Regions from separate parts of the Streptomyces sp. CMB-StM0423 genome, predicted to be linked through region 1. Evidence: riboswitches for the same ligand, from Rfam matches in the RefSeq annotation. Region 1 holds a riboswitch; the other holds the start of a gene.
What was found. A riboswitch is a leader RNA that binds a small molecule or an ion and turns the genes downstream of it on or off. The one in region 1 is predicted to bind glycine.

Region 1 (8,496 bases):
CGGCGAAGTCGAGCTGCCGGGGGTACGCCGACCAGCCCGCGATGATCAGCTTCGGCCGCCGCTCCTTGGCCAGCCGCTCGACCTCGGCCATGTCGACCTGGCCGGTCTCGGCGTCGACGTGGTAGGCGGCGACGTCGTACAGCTTGCCGGAGAAGTTGATCTTCATGCCGTGGGTCAGGTGCCCGCCGTGGGCCAGGTCCAGGCCCAGGATCGTGTCGCCGGGCTTGAGCACCGCGAACATCGCCGCCGCGTTCGCCGACGCGCCCGAGTGCGGCTGGACGTTCGCCGCCTCGGCGCCGAAGAGCGCCTTGACCCGCTCGCGGGCCAGCTCCTCGGCGACGTCGACGTACTCGCAGCCCCCGTAGTAGCGGCGGCCGGGGTAGCCCTCGGCGTACTTGTTGGTGAGGACCGAGCCCTGCGCCTCCAGCACGGCGACCGGGGCGAAGTTCTCCGAGGCGATCATTTCGAGGGTGGACTGCTGGCGCTTGAGTTCGGCGTCCACGGCGGCGGCGACCTCGGGGTCGACCTCGTGGAGCGAGCCGTTCAGAAGGGACATGGGACCTTCCGGGGAAAGAGAGGGACGCGGGCGGGCGGGGCTGCGGCGGCGGAGCTCAGCCCGCGGTGAACGCGGTGTACTCGGCGGCGGACATCAGGTCGGCGGCCTCGGCCGAGACGCGCACCCGGAACAGCCAGCCGTCCTGATACGGCCCGGAGTTCACCAGCGCCGGGTCGTCCACGACGTCCTGGTTGGTCTCGGTGACCTCCCCGGTCACCGGCGCGTAGAGGTCGGAGACGGACTTCGTCGACTCCAGCTCGCCGCAGGGCTCGCCCGCGGTGACCGCGGCGCCCACGTCCGGCAACTGGACGAAGACGACGTCGCCCAGCGCGTTCGCGGCGTGGGCGGTGATGCCGACGGTGGCGACGCCGTCGTCGGTCGCGACCCACTCGTGTTCCTTGCTGTAGCGCAGGTGCTCAGGGTTGTTCATAAGGCGATTCTCCAGGATCGGGACGTGAGTGGCGTAAAGGGGCGCTGGTGGCGCGGTCGAGGGGCCGCGGAAAGGAAGAGGCAGGCGTACGTGCGCAGCCGGTCAGGAGCGCTTGTAGAACGGCAGGGCGACGACCTCGTACGGCTCGTGGCTGCCGCGGATGTCGACGCCCACGCCGGTGGCCGCCGAGGGGCCGGGACCGGCGTGCGCGGCGTCCACGTACGCCATGGCGATCGGCTTGCCCAGGGTGGGGGAGGGGGCGCCGGAGGTGACCTCGCCGATGCGCCGGCCGCCGGCCACCACCCCGTACCCCGCGCGCGGCACCCGCCGGCCCGCGGCGACCAGGCCGACCAGCACCCGCGGCGGCTCGGCCGCGGCGCGCTCGGCGGCCTGTTCGAGCGCCTCGCGCCCGACGAAGTCGCCGGGCTTGTCGAGCTTGACGACCCGGCCGAGGCCGGCGTCGAAGGGCGTGAGCGCGGTGGTCAGCTCGTGCCCGTACAGCGGCATGCCGGCCTCGAGGCGCAGGGTGTCGCGGCAGGAGAGCCCGCACGGCACCAGGCCGTCGTCCGCGCCCGCCGCGGTCAGCGCCGCCCAGACGGCCGCCGCGTCCGCGGGGCGTACGAACAGCTCGAAGCCGTCCTCGCCGGTGTAGCCGGTACGGGCGATGAGCGCGTCCGCGCCGGCGACGGTGCCGGGCAGACCCGCGTAGTACTTCAGGCCGGCCAGATCCGCGTCGGTGACCCGGCCGAGGATGGCCGGCGACTTCGGACCCTGCACGGCGATCAGGGCGTACGCCTCCCGGTCGTCGCGCACCCCGGCGCCCGGGAAGCCGGCGGCCCGCCCGGCGAGGGCGTCCAGGACGACCTGGGCGTTGGCGGCGTTCGCGACGATCATGTACTCCTCGTCGGCGAGCCGGTAGACGATCAGGTCGTCGAGGATGCCGCCGTCCTCGCGGCAGATCATCGTGTACCGGGCACGGCCCGGGCGCACCGCGGACAGCCGGCCCACCAGGGCGTAGTCCAGCAGGTCCGCGGCCTGCGGGCCGGTGACGGCGATCTCGCCCATGTGGGAGAGGTCGAAGAGGCCGGCGCGGGTGCGCACCGCGACGTGCTCCTCACGCTCGCTGCCGTAGCGCAGCGGCATGTCCCAGCCGGCGAAGTCGGTCATGGTGGCGCCGAGGGCGCGGTGCGTGGCGTCGAGCGCGGTACGGCGCGGTGCAGGGCTCTCAGTGGTCATCGTCAGGCTCCCGGACAGGGGGTGGTCGTGTCCTCCCCATCTGTCATCGGAACCTGAGAGGTTCGCCACGATCCCGCGGGAGCGTGGCTTGCACCTTGGGTGGGGCGGCGCCGGCGCACGGCCGGGCACACCCGCTTTTCAGATCTGCCTCGCCCGCGCGGTGACGGTGCCTGAGAGATTCAAGGGAGGACTTGCTCCTTCGGCGCCCGGTGCGACGAGGCACCGGGACTCTCCCGCGCGGGTTCTGACGGCCGGTATGCAGTTGGCGGGCCCCATCATTGCACGCACCGTCGACCGCGGGACAGGGGAAGAAGTGGGAGGCCACCTTCCGTTGCGTCCTTGTCGAGTCCCGCTGCTGTTGCGACGCTTGTGGACGGCAAGAGCGGCGGTGCGGGGCGTGGGAGGCAGCGTGACGGTGGAGCAGGCGGCCTCCAGGGAACGGCTTCGATATCCCGAGGGGGACATCGTCGTGATCTCCGGGCTGCCGGGCAGCGGCAAGAGCACGCTCATGCGCCGCACGCAGCCGCCGGCCGCGGTGCGGCTGATCGACTCGCAGTACGTGCGCGAGCGCTGGGCGCAGAAGCTGGGCACGCGGCTGCCGTACGCCCTCTACCGGCCGTTAGTCCGCGTCGACCACTACGCGCGGCTGCGGCTCGCGGTCCGCGCGGGCGGCAGCCTCGTCGTGCACGACTGCGGCACGCTGCCGTGGGTGCGCTGGTGGCTGACCAGGCAGGCCAGGCGGTACGGGCGCGGGGTGCACGTCGTGGTGCTCGACGTGCCGGAGGATGTGGCACGGGAGCGGCAGGCGCGGCGCGGCCGCGCCGTGTCGCGGTACGCCTTCGCCCGGCACCGGTGGGCGCACCGGAGGCTGCTGGACTGGGCGCACGCCGGGCAGCCGGCGGAGGGGTGCGACTCGGTGCTGGTGCTGGACGGGGAGGCGACGGGGGCGCTGCGCTCGATCAGCTTCGGCTGAGTCCGCGGGGGGCGGCTGCGCGCCGCAGGACCGGGCCGGCGGCCGGCCGCTACGCGCCGGACTGCGCCGGCAGCTTCGGCGGCACCGCCGCGTTCTGCGGCATCGGCGGCACCTGCCCCGCCGGCACCAGCCCGCTGACCGCCGTCGCCGACAGGACCCGTACCAGCGCCGCCACGGTCACCGTGGCCCGGTCGGCCACCGCCGCCCGGTCGCCCGCCCGGCCCGCCCGTACCAGGCCGGCCAGCTCCTCCCGCAGCGAGCCGACGGCCTGCGCCAGGGCGGTCGTCTTCCGCGCCTTCATCGACTTCACCTTGCCCTTGGCCCCCGCCGCCGCGCCCACCGCGTCCAGGTGCGACCGCACGTCGGGCAGCGTGCGCGGGTTCTGCCGGCCGCCGTCGGCGACGGCCTGCTGGACCTGCCCGACGGTCCGGGCCGTGGCGGCGGTGAGGTGCCCGAGCTGCGCCAGCAGGTGCAGGGTCGGCGGGTCGACGTCGGCGGCGGCCGGGGCGGAAGCCGCGGTCCTGCCGCCGGGGTGCCCGCCCCGGGCGGCGTCCCCGGCGGCGGCGACGGGCCCGGCCATGCCGAGCACGAGGGCGCCGCCGGCGACGGCGGAGACGACGGTGGCGGCGAGGCCGGCCATTCGGTTCGTACGCATGGAAAACGGGCTCCCTGTCGCGAGGTCCTGAGGGTGAGAGGACTCCACCGTGGGCAGGTGCGGCCTTCGCCCGCGAGCGCTCGCAGCCGTTAGGGTGCCGACGTTCATCCCCCGAAAGTTGGCTGGTCCCGATGAGCTTCGACTACCGCTCCCCGCAGCCCCCCGCCACGGGCGGCTTCCCCGGCAACGAGCTGGAGGAGGTGCTCGCCGCCTCGCTCGGCAACCCGCAGGCCGCCCCGCGGCTGCTGGAGGTGCTGGGCCGCAGCAGCCTGTGGGTGCCGCTGCCCGGGGGCGGCGGGCCCGACAGTCCCACGCTGCCCGTGCCGACGACCGAGATCGGCGGCGCGCCGTACGTGCCGGTGTTCTCCTCGCAGGAGGAGTTCCTGCGGGTCACCGGCTCCCACATGTCGTTCACCGTCGCGCCGGCCCGCGAGTTCGCCCGCGGGCTGCCGCCGCAGGTCGGCATCGCGGTCAACCCCGGCGGTACGGTCGGCGTGCCGCTGCCGCCGGCGGCGGTCGCGGAGCTGTGCCGGGACCGCGGGGCGCCGCGGCTGCCGGGGGAGGCACGCGGCGGCCGGGTGCGGCTGTTCACGCCGGATTGGCAGGACGACCCGGTGGACTTCCTGTCGGTCGCGCGGGAGGAGTTCGAGCGGATCGGGGTGGTACGCAGCGCGCGCCGGGGGCTCGCGAGCGTCGAGGGCGGTGCGGAGCAGCTCTACATCGGGGTCGAGCTGCTGGACACGTACGACGAGAGCAGGCAGGCGACGGTGGAGGCGCTGGGCCGGGCGCTCGGCGCGCAGCCGGTGCCGTGGAAGGTCCAACTGGTCTTCCTCGACGCCGCGGTGGACCCGGTGATCACCTGGATGCGGGCCAAGGTCGAGCCGTTCTACATCCGGGTCGGCTGACGGGGTCAGGCTCTAAGCTGGTTTGATGACCTTTCCGGGCGTACACGCGTGCCCGGGAGCGGCGGCGGCCGAGACGAAGGGTTGGGGCCCAGGGTGAACGGGGGCGCGAGCGGGCGGGCGCCGGGAGCGGGCGTGGACCAGTTGGTCCGCCAGGTGGCTCCCGGCAGGTACGACGCGTACGAGGCGCTGCTCGCCGCGCTGGCCGCCGGGCAGGTGTGGATGCTGCTCTGGCAGGGCCGCCCCGACTCGCCGGACGCGCAGTACGGCAGCATGCAGGTCGAGGGCCACGCCTACGCGCCCTGCTTCAGCTCCGACCGCGAGCTGGCCGCCAGCGGCTGGGCCGGCGCCCACGAGCCCGTCGCCGGGGCGGAGATCGCCGCCGCGCTCTACCCCGACCGCTGGGGCCTCTGGCTCGACCCGCACGCCGCCGGCGGCGGCGTCGGCGTCCCCTGGCTCGACCTGCGCCGGGTGGCCACGGGCCTGGACCGGCTGCCCGCGGGCCCGCTGCGGATCGCGGAACCGGTCGTGGACGTCGCGCAGTTCTATGCCCTGCTGGGCCAGACCGCCCACCGCACCCCCGCCGTGCGCACGCTCTGCCGCGCCTGGGTGCAGCCGGTGCTCGGCGAGCCGTACCTCGCCATCGGCATCGACCTGTACGACACGGGCGCGCAGTCCGTCGCCGCGGCGCAGTCGATGATGCAGGAGTCCGTGGCCGCCGTGCCCCCGGGCCTGGCGGTCTCCACGGTGGCGCTCGCCGACGACCACGACCCGGTGGCGATGTGGATGCGGGCGAACTCCCGGCCGTTCTTCGACCGCGGCGCCTACGGCGGCGGCCCGGCCGCCCCGCCCGCCGGCTACGGCTACCCGCCGCCGCACTCCGCGGGCGGCGCCCCGCAGTCCGGCTGGCAGCCGGGACCCGCCCCGCAGTACTGAGCCGCCGACCCGCCTGACCCCGCTATATCCGTACGTGTCCTGATATCGGGCCGGTGAAGATCCGCTCAGCGGCGGTCGGATGTCCGGATAACGGTTATCCACTGCATCGCATCACGTTTGCGCATCCATTCCCTTTGGGGTCTGGCGAGTGATCGCAGGCGCATTGAAGACTCCCCCCGCAGGAAGCTGTCGTTCCCCTGTGCGACGGCAGAGCTTCACGATCACGCACTACGGGCACCGGGCACTACGGCACGACGGATCACGGCACCACGGCATGACTTGCACCAGCGAAGCGATTGAGCCGCTACCGCGGCAGACGACGGCGGGACGCCGCCGCTCGAGAGGGGTCCCCACAACATGACGGCACCTATCGAGACAACCGGCGCCACCGAGGCGACGCCGGAAGCTCTCGTCGAGGGCGTGGACAAGAGCCGGATCGAGGGCCGTTCGCTCGGGCGTATCGCCTGGATGCGGCTCAAGCGCGACCGCGTCGCCATGGCCGGCGGCATCGTCGTGGTGCTCCTCATCCTGATCGCCGCGCTCTCCCGGCCGATCCAGGCGATCTTCGGGCTCGACCCCAACAGGCTCAACCAGGATCTCGTCGACCCCTCCCTGGCCACGCCGTACGGCTCGTTCGGCGGCATGAGCTGGGACCACCCGCTGGGCATCGAGCCGCGGCTCGGCCGCGACATCGCCACCCGGATCCTGGAAGGCTCCTGGGTCTCGCTGCTCGTCGCCTTCGGCGCCACCATGGTCGCCGTCGTGATCGGCACCGTCCTCGGCGTCATCGCCGGCTACTACGGCAAGTGGGCGGACACGATCATCAGCCGGACCATGGACACGTTCCTGGCCTTCCCGGTGCTGCTCTTCGCCATCTCCATCTCGGCCGCGCTGCAGGGCGGCGCGTTCGGACTGAAGGGGCTGCAGCTCCACATCGGGGTGCTGATCTTCGTCATCGGCTTCTTCAGTTGGCCGTATATCGGCCGCATCGTCCGCGGACAGACGCTCAGCCTCCGCGAACGCGAGTTCGTGGAGGCGGCGAAGAGCCTGGGCGCGCGCGGCCCCTTCATCCTCTTCCGGGAGCTGCTGCCGAACCTGGTGGGGCCGATCCTCGTCTACTCCACCCTGCTGATCCCGACCAACATCCTCTTCGAGGCGGCGCTCAGCTTCCTCGGCGTGGGCATCCAGCCGCCGCAGGCATCCTGGGGCGGCATGCTGAGCAGCGCGATCGACTACTACCAGGTCGATCCGATGTTCATGGTCGTACCGGGCGTGGCGATCTTCCTGTCCGTGCTGGCCTTCAACCTCTTGGGCGACGGGCTCAGGGACGCACTCGATCCCAAGGGCCGCCGATGACGCCAAGAAGCCGACTGGGCGCGGCACCCGCCGTTCCCGCTCTCGTCCCATCACTCCGAACCAGGGGGCAACGCCTCACCATGAAACTCAGGTCGAAATCAGCCGCCATGCTCGCGGTTGCCGTCTCGGTCGCGCTGACCGTCTCCGCCTGCGGCGGTGGCGGCAACGACGACGGCGGCGACGACGGCGAGGGCGGCGCCGCCGCGAACGCGGCGATCGAGAAGGTCCTCAACGCCTCCGACAAGAAGGGCGGCACCCTCGTCTACGAGTCGGCCGACGTGCCGGACTCGATGGACCCGGGCAACACGTACTACGGCTACGTGTGGAACTTCAGCCGCCTGTACGCGCGCTCCCTCATGACCTACGCCCCCGGCCCGGGCGCGCAGGCCGCGGAGCCGGTCCCGGACCTCGCCGAGGGCCCCGGTGAGGCCACCGACGGCGGCAAGACCTGGACGTACAAGATCAAGAAGGGCGTCAAGTACGAGGACGGCACCGAGATCACGGCCGGCGACGTCAAGTACGCCGTCGAGCGGAGCAACTACGCCCGCGACGTGCTCTCCCTCGGCCCGAACTACTTCGCCCAGTACCTGGACAACCCGGACGACTACAAGGGTCCGTACAAGGACAAGAGCGAAGAGGGCATCGCGTCCATCGAGACGCCGGACGACCACACGATCGTCTTCAAGCTCTCGCAGGCGTTCCAGGAGTTCGACTACCTGGTGGCCATGACCCAGACGGCGCCGGTGCCGCGGGACAAGGACAACGGCTCGGACTACCAGAAGAACATCGTCTCCTCGGGCTCGTACAAGTTCGAGAGCTTCGAGCAGGACAAGTCCGCCACCCTGGTCCGCAACGACCAGTGGGACCCGAAGACGGACAAGATCCGCAAGCAGCTCCCGGACAAGATCGAGGTCCGGTTCAAGGTCAACGCCGAGACCATCGACAAGAACATCGAGGCCGGCAAGACCCACGTCATGTTCGACGCCCTCGGCGTCACCGGTCAGACCCAGTCCCAGCTCCTGCGGGACAAGTCCAACATGATCGACAACCCGACCGGCGGCCGGCTGACCTACCTGGCCATGAACACGCAGCTCGCGCCCTTCGACGACGTCAACTGCCGCAAGGCCGTGGAGTTCGCCGTCGACAAGGACTCCTCGATGCGCGCGCTCGGCGGCGAGCCCAAGGGTGACATCGCCACCACCGCGCTGCCCCCGGACGTCCCGAGCCACGAGGCGTACGACGACCCGTACGCCAGCGAGGGCAACAAGGGTGACGTGGAGAAGGCCAAGGCCGCGCTGAAGGAGTGCGGCAAGCCCGACGGGTTCGACACCGTGCTGACCGCGCGCACCGAGCGGCAGGACGAGATCGACAACGCCACCGCGATCCAGGCGGCCCTGAAGAAGGTCGGCATCAACGCCGAGATCCAGAAGTTCCCCGGCGGCAAGTACTTCA
Region 2 (8,496 bases), 5.5 Mb from region 1:
TCTCCGCCGCGGACCTCGCCGCGCGGCTGCGCGAGACCGCCGATCCGGAGCGGCCGGTGGGCCTGATCGCGATCGGCATCGGCCCGGACGCGGACATCGAGGCGTGCGGGCGGATCGCGGAGGCGGTCGGGGGCGAGTCGTACCGGGTGACGGATCCGAAGGAGATCCACGCGGTGCTGCTGCGGGCGGTGACGGACGCCGGCGCGAAGGCGGCGCTGTCCTGAGCGGTACGGGCCGGGGCGCAGCCCGCAGGCGCCGGGACGCGGCCCGTACGCCCCGCACCACAGCCCGTACGGCCCGGGGCGCAGGCCGTACGCGCCGCAGCACCGGCCCCGCGCGCCCGGCGCGCCGCCTGCGCCGCCGGGCCCCGCGTCAGTCCACCGGCCAGCGGTGCACCGGCTCCTCCGTGCGCGTCAGCTCCACATAGCGCCGCGTCATCTCCGCGAGCGCCGCCCCCCGGTCCAGCCCGCGCCCCAGCGCCCGGTGGAACGCCGCCGACTGCCACGACGCCCCGTTGACCCGCCGCCGGCAGCGCTCCTCGATGACGCCGAGGTAGCGGTCGCGGTCGGCCGGGTCGACGCCCCAGGCGTCCAGCCCGGAGGCGGCCATGGGCAGCAGTTCGTCCCGTACGAGCTTGGCCACGGGCACCCGCGCCACCCCGCCGAGCCGCCGCCGTCCCGGCCACACGAGCGTGGCGTCGATACCGTCCCGGCAGGCGGCGGCGAAGTTGGCCGCCGCGCCGTCGAAGGGCAGCCGGCCCCAGACGGGCCGCTGCTCGTCGGCGAGGGTGCGCACGAGGCCGTAGTAGAACGCCGCGTTGGCGACGACGTCGGTGACTGTCGGGCCCGCGGGCAGCACCCGGTTCTCGACCCGCAGGTGCGGGACGCCGCCGGCGATGTCGTACACGGGCCGGTTCCAGCGGTAGACCGTGCCGTTGTGCAGCACCAGTTCCGACAGTTCCGGCACCCCGCCCTCGTCCAGGACGCGCAGCGGGTCCTCCGCGGCGCAGAGGGGCAGCAGCGAGGGGAAGTAGCGGAGGTTCTCCTCGAACAGCTCCAGCGGTTCGGTGATCCAGCGCTCGCCGAACCAGACGCGCGGGCGCACGCCCTGCGCGCGGTACTCCGGCGGCCGGGTGTCGGTGGCCTGGAGGAACAGTTCGGGCCGCGACTCGCTCAGCAGCTCCCGGCCGAAGACGAACGGCGCGTTGGCGCCGAGCGCGACCTGCACGGCCGCCGCCGCCTGCGAGGCGTTCCAGACGTCCGCGAACCGGTTGGGGGTGACCTGGAGATGCATCTGAACCGAGGTGCACGCGGCCTCGGAGGCGATGGAGCCGGTGGTGTACGTCAGCTCCTCCACCCCGTGCATGTCGAGGTGGATCTCCTCGCCGCGGGCCGCGAGGATCTGCTCGTTGAGCCGGTGGAAGCGGTCGACCTCGGAGAGGTTGGCGGAGACCAGGTCGGCGGCGGTGAGCGTCGGCAGGATGCCGATCATCACGATCCCGGCGCCCACCTCGCGCGCCTGCCGGTCCGCGTACCAGAGCCCGGTGCGCAGCTCCTCCGCGAGCTGGTCGAGCACCCGGCCGGCGAGCCTGTGGGGCGCGATATTGACTTCCAGGTTGAACTGGGCCAGCTCGGTCTGGAAGTCGGGGCTGGCGATGCGCTCCAGCACTTCCGTGTTCATCATGCGCGGCATGCCGTCCGCACCGACGAGATTCAACTCGATCTCCAGCCCCATCAGATTCTGCGGGCGGTCGAATCTCTTCTCTTCCAGCAGTCGCTCCAGCCCCACGAGACACTCGCGGAGCCGCTGCCGATAGCGGTGGCGGTCGGACAGGTCGAACCCGCCGGCCACGACCTTCTCGCCCATCGAGGTTCCTCCTCGGCTCGGCTGCCCGGGATGATGCCCAGACGCGGGTACCCTGACGCCCGCAGCCGCCGTATCGTCGGCTACGCTGGCCGCCCGCGCCGGACGGCATCGTTCCGACTGCACACCGCCGGGCGCGCGTACACCGCTCGCCGACTGGTCGCAATCACCGACGAGATCCGGCCGACCCCGGGTGCCGGCCGTTACCGCGCCCGTCAGGCGATTCTCGCTGATGTTCCGGAAAGACCAGCGGATATTCGACCGAGAATCCTCTTGCGGAATTCACCCGGACGGCCAGGCGGAAGGACTTCCACCGGTAGTCGTATAAAATTCGCGAACGAGGCAGAGAGTTGGCGCCCCCTTGCACGGATGCGGTCCCCTCTGGCCCCGCTAGCAGACAGCGCCGTCCGCATCTTGCCCCCTGCTCTGCTCCACGTCTGTCGAAGGTAGGCGACCCCTATGCCGCTCAGCGTCCTTACGCCCCCCTCCCCGGCTCTGCGCAGCGTCAACGCCGCGCTGAAGTCCCCGACGGCGGTGCGCGGGACCCGTGCTCTCGCACCGGCGTCCGGGAGCCCGGCGGACGCGACGGACGCGCTCCCCGTCCACGTTCTGGACGGGGTCGGCGCCGCGGCCGGCACACCGCACGCGGCGCTCACCGGCTGGCGGTTCCACCTCGCCGCCGAGGGCCTCGTCGTCGCCGCCGCGGAGGCGCGGATCACCCCGGACGGCTGGGCGTTCTCGCACTTCTCCGAGGGCCCGTATGTCGCCTCCACCCAACGCGCCCTGCGCCAGGCCGAGTCGCTGCCCGCCCTGCTGCAGCCGCGGCTGCTGTCCGTACCGGAGCTGTACATGGTGACGCTCTGGCTGCGCGCCGACGCCACCGCGCCGGCCGAGTCGGGCACGATCGACCCGGCGGATCTGCTGGTGCCGCTGGCGCCCGCGCCGCCCGGCATCCGGGCCCACCGCGCGCACCGCGCCGGCGACCTGCTGCCGGCGCTGCGCGACCGGCTGGCGGGCGCGCGGCTGCTCGGCTCCTCCGCCTGATCACGGCGAGGTCACGGTCTGATCACCGCTGTGGACTAGTCCACTCCCGGCCGGTGCACCCCCCGAAAGGATGGTCCGGCACCGAGCAACCGCCCGCGAGGGTGATGCGTCTTCTGCCCCGGAGACCACCTGCCGGTAAATCCCTGCGAATTGACGCGCGCGGGGGAACACTGGATGCGGAACGAGTCGACACGGGGGCGGCGATGACATCTGCAGACCGCAGGACCGAGACCACGAAACGACGAGAGTACCCAGCCATGTGCCAGCACCAGCCACCCTGCCCCACCGCCCAGTCCACCGACCGGGAGGCGGCGCGCCCGGTGGCGAACCACCCGGAGCAGGGCTGGAGCCTGCTCTGCAACGGCGTCCTGCTGTTCGAGGACACCGGCGAGCTGCTGCCCGACGGCCGGATCATCGCGCCGCACCGGCCGCCGAACGCCGACGACGTGACCGCCGCGGCCTGACCTGCCCGGGCGGCGGTCGCGGCCGCCGCCCGCCGGGCGGTCCCCGCGGCCGCGCGCCCGCCTCGCACGCCGCCGGCCCGGCGCGGGGGCGCCGGGCCGGGTGCGGTACGCGCGCGGGCGTACGTCAGGCGTCGTATTCGTCCAACGGGGGGCACGAGCACACCAGGTTCCGGTCGCCGTAGGCGCCGTCGATCCGGCGCACCGGGGGCCAGTACTTGTCCGCGGGCGTCACCCCGGCCGGGAAGACGGCCTCCTCACGCCCGTACGGGTGCTGCCACTCCCCCGCGAGCTGCGCCGCGGTGTGCGGCGCGCCGACCAGCGGGTTGTCGTCCTTGTCCCACTCCCCCGTGCCGACCCGCTCGATCTCCCGCCGGATCGCGATCATCGCCTCGCAGAACCGGTCGAGTTCGCTCAGGTTCTCGCTCTCGGTCGGCTCGATCATCAACGTCCCGGCCACCGGGAACGACATCGTCGGGGCGTGGAAGCCGTAGTCGATCAGCCGCTTGGCGACGTCGTCGATCGACACGCCGGTCGCCTTGGTCAGCGGCCGTACGTCGATGATGCACTCGTGCGCGACGAGCCCGCCGGGACCCGCGTACAGCACCGGGAAGTGCGGCTCCAGCCGCTTGGCCACGTAGTTGGCGCCCAGCACCGCGACCTGGCTGGCGCGGCGCAGCCCGTCCTCGCCCATGAGCTTCATGTACGCCCATGAGATCGGCAGGATCCCGGCCGAGCCCCACGGCGCCGCCGAGACCGGGCCCACGCCCGTCTCGGGGCCCGCGGCGGGCTGCAGCGGGTGGTTCGGCAGGTACGGGGCCAGGTGCTCGCGGACCGCGACCGGGCCGACGCCGGGGCCGCCGCCGCCGTGCGGGATGCAGAACGTCTTGTGCAGGTTCAGGTGCGAGACGTCGCCGCCGAACTTTCCGGGGCCCGCGAGGCCGACGAGCGCGTTGAGGTTGGCCCCGTCCACGTACACCTGGCCGCCGGCGGCGTGCACGGCGTCGCAGATCTCCGTGATGTGCTCCTCGAACACGCCGTGCGTGGAGGGGTAGGTGACCATGAGCACGGCCAGCTCGTCGCCGTACTGCTCGATCCTCGCGCGCAGGTCGTCCGCGTCGACCTCGCCGTTCTCCGCGGTCTTCACGACCACGACCTTCATGCCGGCCATCACCGCGGAGGCGGCGTTGGTGCCGTGCGCGGAGGACGGGATGAGGCAGACGGTGCGGCGCTCGTCGCCGTTGGCGCGGTGGTACGCCCGTACGGCCAGCAGGCCCGCCAGCTCGCCCTGCGACCCCGCGTTGGGCTGCAGGGAGACCTTGTCGTAGCCGGTGACGGCGGCCAGGCCCTCCTCCAGCTCGCGGATGAGGGTCAGATAGCCCGCGGCCTGGTCGGCGGGCGCGAAGGGGTGCAGCCCGGCGAACTCGGGCCAGGTGACGGCCTCCATCTCGGCGGTCGCGTTGAGCTTCATCGTGCAGGAGCCGAGCGGGATCATGCCGCGGTCCAGCGCGTAGTCCCGGTCGGCGAGCGTGCGCAGGTAGCGCAGCAGGGCGGTCTCGGAGCGGTGCCGGTGGAAGACCGGGTGGGTCAGGTACTCGTCGGTGCGCAGCAGCCCGGCGGGCAGCGCGTCGGCGGTGGCGGCGTCCAGCTCACCGACGTCCCGGCCGGTGACGCCGAAGGCGTCCCAGACGACGGCGAGGTGGTCGCGGACGGTGGTCTCGTCGCAGGAGATGCCGACGTGGTCGGCATCGGCGAGGCGGAGGTTGACGCCGGCGTTGCGGGCGCGGGCGGTCACCTCGGCGGCCCGGCCGGGGACGCGGACGGTGACGGTGTCGAAGAACGCGTCGTGCACCACGTCGGCGCCGCCCGCCCGCAGGCCCGCGGCGAGGATCGCGGCGAAGCGGTGGGTGCGCCGGGCGATCGCCGCCAGGCCCTCGGGGCCGTGGTAGACGGCGTACATCGACGCCATCACCGCGAGCAGCACCTGCGCGGTACAGATGTTGCTGGTGGCCTTCTCGCGGCGGATGTGCTGCTCGCGCGTCTGGAGGGCCAGCCGGTACGCCTGCGCGCCGTCCGCGTCCTTGGAGACGCCCACGAGCCGGCCCGGCAGGCTGCGCGCGAACTTCTCGCGTACGGACATGTAGCCGGCGTGCGGCCCGCCGAAGCCCATCGGGACCCCGAATCGCTGGCTGGAGCCGACCGCGATGTCGGCGCCGAGCTCCGCGGGCGAGGTCAGCAGGGTGAGCGCCAGGAGGTCGGCGGCGACGGTGACGACGGCGCCCAGCTCGTGCGCCCGCTCGATGACGGGCGCGAGGTCCCGTACGGCACCGGAGGCGCCCGGGTACTGCAGCAGCACGCCGAAGACGCCGCGCTCCGCGGCCTCCGCGGGGATGCCGCCGCTGAGGTCGGCGACGACGACCTCGACGCCGGTCGGCTCCGCGCGGGTGCGCAGCACGGCGACGGTCTGCGGCAGGGTATCGGCGTCGACCAGGAAGACGCCGTCCTTGACCTTGCCGACGCGCCGGGACAGGGCCATCGCCTCGGCGGCGGCGGTGCCCTCGTCGAGCAGCGAGGCGCCGGCGGTGGGCAGCCCGGTGAGGTCGGAGACGACGGTCTGGAAGTTGAGCAGCGCCTCCAGACGGCCCTGGGAGATCTCCGGCTGGTACGGGGTGTACGCCGTGTACCAGGCGGGGTTCTCCATGACGTTGCGCAGGATGACGGGCGGCGTGTGGGTGCCGTGGTAGCCGAGGCCGATCATGGAGGTGAGCACCTCGTTGCGCGCCGCCAGGCCGCGCAGCTCGGCCAGCACCTCGGCCTCGGAGCGGGCCGCGGGCAACGCGAACGCGCCGGTGCCCTTGATCGAGCCGGGTACGGCGGCCTCCGTCAGCTCGTCCAGCGAGCCGTAGCCGGCCTGGGCGAGCATCTTGGCCCGGTCGCCCGCGTCCGGTCCTATGTGGCGCTGCTCGAAGGGCGTGCCGCGCTCCAAGTCGGAAAGCGGGATGCGGTGGGCGTTCGTCTCGGACAAAGGGGCCTCCTGGTCGCGCGGACCTTCGCGGATACCCCTGGGCCGGGCACCCGTACGGCCTCCCCCTCTGTCATCCGGACCTGAGAGCTTCACCGGCACGCCCTGACTGGGCGCGGCCCGGCTTGCACCGTCGGTGAGGAAGGGCCGCGCGGCGGCCCGCCCTGCTTTCCAGAGTGACCTCGTCCGTGCGGTACGGGGGCCTGAGAGATTCCGGGGAGGAGTTGCTCCTTCGGCGCCTCCGGCTGGCGGGCGGAGGACTCTCCCGCACGGGGTCTGCGGCCACGATCAGCGTACCAGCGCACGCCCCGCGCATCCCGGCGCGGGGCGTGCGCTCACGTGCGCCCGGGCGGCGCCCGCCGAGTGGCCGCGGGGCCTCTTGTGCCGTTACGTGGAGGCAGCGGAGCTGTGACGAGACGTGGGAGGCACCGTGCAGACCGACATCGACCCCCGGAGCCTGATCGGCGTGCGCGCGTACGACAGCAACGGCGACAAGCTCGGGACCGTCGACGAGGTGTACCTCGACGACGCCACCGGCGCCCCGCAGTGGGCGGCGGTGCGCACGGGCCTGTTCCACCGGGACGCGTTCGTGCCGCTGGGGCCGAGCGAGCTGGCGGACGAGGGGCTGCGGGTGCCGTTCGAACGGGAGCTGATCAAGGACGCGCCGGACTTCGGCGTAGGCCGGCACCTCTCCCCCGCGCAGGAGCTCCAGCTCTACCACCACTACGGCATGACGCTGCCGCCGGAGGTCGCCAACACCCATCCGCAGCAGCGGCCGCCACAGGACCGGGACTTCGGCGAGGTCGCCGGCTCCGACGACTGACAGGCCACCGCCGGGCACCAGCCCCCCGACGTCAGCCGACCGGCACCAGCGGCAGCGGGTCCGCCGGCTCCAGCGCCGGGTCGTCCGCGGCGAACGTACGCACCCGCCCGGGCGCCGAGCCCGGCACTTCGAACCGCACCGTGACCCGGCCGACGCCGCTGCCCTGCACCCAGCCGGGGCCGTGCTCCGCGTGCCGCACGTCCAGCCCCGGCAGCCACTGCGGCGCGGCCGGCTCCGGCTCCGGCGCGGCGGGCGGCGGGGGCGGCCCGGGCGGCGGCAGCGCCACCGGGCCGTCGGCGTCCACCGGCCCGTGCTGCACCTCCGGCGCCTGGCCCGCCTGCGCGAACAGGTCCTCCTGCGTGAAGTCCGCGAGCCCGCTCACGCCGACGCCCAGCAGCCGCACGCCCGCGGTCGTCTCCACGCCGTCCAGCAGCCGCAGCGCCGCCTCGGTGACCACGGCCGGGTCGTCGGTGGGCCCGCGCAGGGTCTCGGAGCGGGTGAGGGTGGAGAAGTCGTACCGCCGGACCTTGAGGACCACCGTGCGGCCGGAGCGCCCGGCGCCGCGCAACCGCGTCACGCACCGCCGCGCCAGCCGCTCGACCTCGGTGCGGATCCGGACCCGGTCGGTGAGGTCGACGTCGAAGGTGTCCTCGACGGAGACGGACTTGGTGTCCCGGTCCGCCACCACCGGCCGCTCGTCCAGCCCCAGCGCCATCACGTGGATCCCGGTGCCGTGCGCCTTGCCCAGCAGCCGCACCATCTCGTCCTCGCCGGCGTCCGTGACCTCCCCGACCGTGGTGATCCCGGCCCGGCGCAGCGTGTCCGCCGTGGCCGGGCCGACGCCCGGCAGCGTCCGCACGTTCATCGGCCCCAGCAGCGCCCGCTCGCCGCCCGGCGGTACCAGGACGAGCCCGTCCGGCTTGGCCAGCTCGGAGGCGACCTTGGCGAGCATCTTGGACGCGGCGAGCCCGACGGACCCGGTGAGGCCCGTGGCGGCGCGGATGTCGGCGCGGAGCCGGCGCGCCACGCTCCGTAGCGCCGTCTCCTCCGCGGGCGTGCCGCCGGCTTCGAGGTCGACGAACGCCTCGTCCAGGCTCAGCGGCTCCACCAGTGGCGACAGCTCCCCGAGCAGCGCCATGACCTGGCCGCTGACCTGCTGGTAGAGCCGGAAGCGGGGGATGAGGAACGCGGCGTTCGGGCAGAGCCGGCGGGCCATGCCCATGGCCATCGCCGAGTGCACCCCGAAGACCCGCGCCTCGTACGACGCGGTGGCCACCACGCCG

Region 2: linked by a shared signal. The riboswitch ahead of gcvP (aminomethyl-transferring glycine dehydrogenase) and the one ahead of gcvT (glycine cleavage system aminomethyltransferase GcvT) in region 1 are both predicted to bind glycine.

What each region holds. Positions count from the first base shown of each region.
Region 1 covers NZ_CP025407.1:2,120,139-2,128,634, reverse strand. Annotated here, with positions in the region: gene glyA (serine hydroxymethyltransferase) at 1-556, opposite strand, end outside; gene gcvH (glycine cleavage system protein GcvH) at 612-986, opposite strand; gene gcvT (glycine cleavage system aminomethyltransferase GcvT) at 1,089-2,222, opposite strand; glycine riboswitch at 2,253-2,370, opposite strand; glycine riboswitch at 2,371-2,468, opposite strand; gene CXR04_RS08845 (AAA family ATPase) at 2,632-3,195, shown strand; gene CXR04_RS36390 (hypothetical protein) at 3,245-3,850, opposite strand; gene CXR04_RS08835 (enhanced serine sensitivity protein SseB) at 3,982-4,755, shown strand; gene CXR04_RS08830 (enhanced serine sensitivity protein SseB C-terminal domain-containing protein) at 4,888-5,688, shown strand; gene CXR04_RS08825 (ABC transporter permease) at 6,046-7,044, shown strand; gene CXR04_RS08820 (ABC transporter substrate-binding protein) at 7,152-8,496, shown strand, end outside.
Region 2 covers NZ_CP025407.1:7,572,190-7,580,685, reverse strand. Annotated here, with positions in the region: gene CXR04_RS32935 (substrate-binding domain-containing protein) at 1-224, shown strand, start outside; gene CXR04_RS32930 (glutamate--cysteine ligase) at 373-1,866, opposite strand; gene CXR04_RS32925 (hypothetical protein) at 2,323-2,907, shown strand; gene CXR04_RS32920 (DUF5999 family protein) at 3,165-3,371, shown strand; gene gcvP (aminomethyl-transferring glycine dehydrogenase) at 3,496-6,393, opposite strand; glycine riboswitch at 6,572-6,668, opposite strand; gene CXR04_RS32910 (PRC-barrel domain-containing protein) at 6,809-7,213, shown strand; gene CXR04_RS32905 (DNA polymerase IV) at 7,245-8,496, opposite strand, start outside.